2 regions of the Streptomyces sp. 147326 genome follow, and region 2 is predicted to be linked to the other one. Evidence: riboswitches for the same ligand, from Rfam matches in the RefSeq annotation. Region 2 holds a riboswitch; the other holds the start of a gene.
What was found. A riboswitch is a leader RNA that binds a small molecule or an ion and turns the genes downstream of it on or off. The one in region 2 is predicted to bind cobalamin.
Positions count from the first base shown of each region.

Region 1 (2,382 bases), 4.2 Mb from region 2:
GTCTCGCCGTCGTTGGTGACCTCGATGATCTCGGTGCACAGGTTCGAGGAGTGCACGACCGTGCCCGGCTCGGCGGTCTGGTTCGCCGTGCGGTTGGAGGCGTCCTTGAAGGTCATCCAGCCCTGGCCGGTCTGCGCGAGGGTGCGCATCATCCGGCCGTACAGGTCGCGGGCGGGCATGGTCTTGCGGGCCAGGCCCTCCGCCTCGGCCTTGCGGTAGGCGGCGTCGAACTCGTCGCCCCACAGGTCGACCAGCTCGGGCACGTCGGCCGGGGAGAACAGCGACCACTCGGCGTCCGCGTTCACGCGGCGCATGAACTCGTCGGGGACCCAGTGGGCGAGGTTCAGGTTGTGCGTACGGCGCTGGTCCTCACCGGTGTTGTCGCGGAGCTCCAGGAACTCCTCGATGTCCGCGTGCCAGGTCTCCAGGTAGACGGCGGCGGCGCCCTTGCGGCGGCCACCCTGGTTCACGGCGGCGACGGAGGCGTCGAGGGTCTTCAGGAACGGCACGATGCCGTTGGAGTGGCCGTTGGTGCCGCGGATCAGGGAACCGCGGGCGCGGATGCGGGAGTACGACAGGCCGATGCCGCCGGCGTGCTTCGACAGGCGCGCCACCTGGTGGTAGCGGTCGTAGATCGAGTCGAGCTCGTCCAGCGGGGAATCCAGCAGGTAGCAGGAGGACATCTGCGGGTGCCGGGTGCCGGAGTTGAAGAGGGTGGGGGAGGAGGGCAGGTAGTCGAGGCGGCTCATCAGCCGGTACAGCGAGGTCACTTCCTCGAGGGCCTGGACGCTCTCGTCCGCGGCGAGGCCGCAGGCCACGCGCAGCATGAAGTACTGCGGGGTCTCGATGACCTGACGGGTGATCGGGTGGCGCAGCAGGTAGCGGCTGTGCAGGGTGCGCAGGCCGAAGAAGCCGAAGCGGTCGTCGGCGCCCTCGGCGAGGGTGTGCTCGACCAGCGCGTCCAGCCGGTTCGCGTGCGTGCGCACGAACTCGGCGGTGCGGTCGGCGATCAGGCCCTCGCGGTGACCGACCTCGACCGAGGCCGAGAAGGAGGTGGAGCCCTGACTCGCGGCCTCGTCGCGCACGGCCAGCGTCAGCAGCCGGGCGGCGAGCTTCGAGTAGGCGGGGTCCTCGGAGATCAGACCGGCGGCGCCCTCGGTGGCGAGACCGCGGAGTTCGGCCTCGTCGGCGGCGGAGCTGCGGCCGCGGAGCGCGGCGGCGGCGACGCGCCCGGGGTCGGTGTCGGGGAGGTCCGCCGTCAGTTCGGTGAGGGTACGCAGCAGCGTGGCCCCCGGGCCCTCGGTGTTGTCGCCAGAAACGGACTCGGCGCGCGGTGCGGAAGGCGCGATGGTCACGGCGGGAGCTCTCCCTCGCTCGGCCCGGTCATCGGCGGAGCGGGGCGCGAGCGGGCGCATGCGGGCGTGGTAGGAACGCGTACACACCGCATGGCGTCCACCGGCCCAACCGCGAGGCCCGGACGTGTCGGCACCCGGTTCGGTCGAGCCGGGCGCGCTGTCGGCAGGTCATCGGACTTGGTGTCCGGTAGGCGGACACTTCATACCGTTGCGGGACAGTTCCGGATTCACACCGGATTCCCCTGCGCGACAGCAGCCTTGAGCATACATGTGGGGGCGGCCGTATGCGGCAACCCCCACATGTAGTGTCGGCGCGGCTACAGCTTGAGCCGATACGCGAGGAGTGTCAGGCCCGGGATCGGCGCCCAGTCCCGCTCGGGAACGCGTACGAAGCCCAGTTGCGCGTAGATCCGGTGGGCGCCGGCCATGCTGCGCTGGGTGGAGAGCACGACGCCCGTCACCCCCTCGATGGCCCGCGCCCGCTCGACGCACGCCCGCACCAGAGCCTCACCGGCGCCCTGGCCGCGCGCCGCCCGGGCCACCGCGAGCATCCGGAACTCCGCCTCGTCGGGGGCGGCGATGTCGGCGAGCGGGCTGCCGGGGGCGGCGAAGGTCACCCCGCCCAGGATCCGCCCGTCCCGCTCGGCGACGAGCACCTCGGCCCGGGCGGCCCGGCCGGCCACGTCGCGCAGCACGTTCAGGTAGCCGTCGTCCTCGTTGAAGTCCAGGTGCCCGTCGGCGAGGTAGGCCTGCGCCGTGATCTCACCCAGTTCCGCGTATTCGGCGGGCAGCGCCGTTCTGATCACCATGTCCATGCGGTCGAGTGTGCAGGACGGGTGTCGGCGGGCGGCGCTATGGTCGAAGAAGCACCGTCGAGGAAGGCGAGCGAGGCATGACCGTGATGACCGACAGGCCCCACATGACGATCGCAGAGTTCGAGCACCTGGCCCGGATAGCGGCCCGCGAGGCGGAGGGGCTGCGACTGGAGTTCATCGGTGGGGTGCTGAGGAGCAAGGCCATGCCAGAC
Region 1 is NZ_CP134201.1:3,209,644-3,212,025, reverse strand. It holds gene RIU97_RS13980 (ribonucleoside-diphosphate reductase subunit alpha) at 1-1,355, opposite strand, end outside; cobalamin riboswitch at 1,500-1,631, opposite strand; gene RIU97_RS13975 (GNAT family N-acetyltransferase) at 1,673-2,170, opposite strand; gene RIU97_RS13970 (Uma2 family endonuclease) at 2,248-2,382, shown strand, end outside.
Region 1: it holds a riboswitch for cobalamin, as region 2 does, so the genes downstream of both, RIU97_RS13980 (ribonucleoside-diphosphate reductase subunit alpha) here and metE (5-methyltetrahydropteroyltriglutamate--homocysteine S-methyltransferase) in region 2, are expected to answer to the same signal.

Region 2 (2,382 bases):
CGGGACGTGGAGCAGGGAGCAGGAGGCGGCCACGTCGACCCGGTCGGCGAGGCCCAGGAGGGTGCCGAGGGTGGACAGGGACTTCTCGAAGTCGTTGATCCAGATGTTGCGGCCGTTGACGACGCCCGCGACGAGCCGTTTGCCGGGCAGGCCGCCGACGGCGGCGAGGTCGGCGAGGTTCGCGGCGGCGGCATCGGTGAAGTCCAGGGCGAGCCCGTCGACGGGAGCCTTGGCCAGCACCGGCAGAGCCTCGCCGAGCCGGTCGAAGTACGAGGCCACGAGCAGCTTCGGCCGGTCTCCCGGGGCGCCGAGCTCGCGGTACGCGCGGGCGGCGGCGTTCAGTTCGGCGGGGGTCCGGTCCTGCACGAGGGCGGGCTCGTCCAGCTGCACCCACTCGGCTCCGGCCGCCCGCAGGTCGGCCAGGACCCGGGCGTAGACGGGCAGCAGGCGGTCGAGCAGGGTCAGGGGCTCGAAGTCGGCGGCGACACCGGGGGCGGGCTTGGCCAGCAGGAGGTACGTCACGGGCCCGACCAGCACCGGGCGGGCGGTGTGGCCGAGCGCCAGTGCCTCTTCGAGCTCGGCGACCTGCTTCGAGGAGTCCGCCGTGAACACGGTGTCCGGGCCGAGTTCGGGCACCAGGTAGTGGTAGTTGGTGTCGAACCACTTGGTCATCTCCAGCGGCGCCACGTCCTGGGTACCGCGCGCCATGGCGAAGTAGCCGTCGAGGGCGTCGGTCCGCACGGCGGCGCGGTGGCGTTCGGGGACGGCGCCGACCATGACGCTGGTGTCCAGCACGTGGTCGTAGTACGAGAAGTCGCCGGTCGGCACTTCGGTGATGCCGGCGTCGGCCAGCTGCTGCCAGTTGGTCCGGCGCAGGTCACGGGCGGTCTCCCGGAGGGCGTCGGCGGTGACGCGGCCCTTCCAGTAGCCCTCGACGGCCTTCTTCAGTTCGCGGCTGCCGCCCTGGCGGGGGTAGCCGTACACGGTGGCCTGTACTGCCGCGGCTGCGGACTCGGTGGTCACGGAACTCTCCTTCGCGAGCGTGTCTCCATGAACCCGGTGACGGGCCTGGGCTGCGAAGGGGTGCCGGAACGGGCGGACCGCCGGATGCGCGTACGCCTGAGGTACACGCCGGAACGATCCGCCTGAAGCACGCCGACCCACCCACGAGGTCACCGGGAAACCGGGCGCGGTCGTTCGCGCTCGGGCAACGGGCAGGTCTTCGGACTCGCGGGCGCGCCTGCCGGTCTCCCGGCGGGCACCTACTGGCCGTCGCTTCCCAGGACCGGTTCCGGTCCCAGTGCGTATGACGGCGGTCGTTCCCACTCACCGCTGCGGGGCAGTCCCGGATTCCCACCGGGTTCCCTCTTACGACGCGCCCCGTCCGGCTGACGGGTGCGAACCAGCTGCCCGGCCAGAGTAGATGGCGTTCGCCGTCAACGGAGCGGGTTGTCCAATATCCGGATCGCGGCGAGACCGGGACGCGGAGGATCCCCGCGCCGCCGGGCGGAGCGGGGATCCGGGGGGGGGGAAGGTCAGTACCGGTCCAGCAGGGTGGTCAGGACCTTGTAGAGGACCGATTCCTCATCGGCCACGGCCTCCTCCGAGCGCCAGGCCACGAAGCCGTCCGGGCGGACGAGGACCGCCCCGGCCGCGGTCGTGCCGTGCGCCTCGGCCCAGTCGCCGCCGCTCGCAGGGATCAGGTCGGCCTCCGGCCCGTTGCCGATGGCGTAGGCGTCCAGGCGCACGTTCATCCGTTTGGCGACGGATCCCGCCGCCCCGCTCCACGGCGTGCCCTCGGAGCTGAGCAGGACGAAGGACCGCTCGTAGAGGTCCAGGGTGGACTTCTGCCGCTCCTCCCCCGGGGCGTGGAGCCACATGTGCGGCGCGCGCGTGCCCGGTTCGCCGCACAGACGCATCCGTTCGGGCACGACCGGCTGGTCGGGGTCGGTGCCCAGGACCGCGCCCTGGTTGTAGCGGTAGCCCATGGCCACGGACAGGACACCGCCCTGACGTCCGCCCGGGGCGGGCTCGGGCTGGCCCTCGTGGACGGTCTCGGGGTCGGGCTCGTACCCCGGGTGGCTGTGCTCGGCGGACCGGGCCGAGGCGCGCTCGCTCGTCGCCCGCGCCACCGGAAGCCGCTCGGCCTCGTACGTCTCCAGCAGCCCGGGGCCGGCCGCGCCGTCCAGTACGGCTGCGAGCTTCCAGGCCAGGTTGTGCGCGTCCTGGATGCCGGTGTTGGAGCCGAACGCCCCGGTGGGGGACATCTCGTGGGCGGAGTCACCGGCCAGGAAGACCCGGCCGGCCACGTACCGCTGCGCGACCCGCTCGGCCGCGTGCCACGGAGCCTTCCCGGTGATCTCCACGTCCAGGCCGGGTGCG
Region 2 is NZ_CP134201.1:7,370,197-7,372,578, reverse strand. It holds gene metE (5-methyltetrahydropteroyltriglutamate--homocysteine S-methyltransferase) at 1-1,023, opposite strand, end outside; cobalamin riboswitch at 1,196-1,422, opposite strand; gene RIU97_RS33945 (FAD-dependent oxidoreductase) at 1,536-2,382, opposite strand, start outside.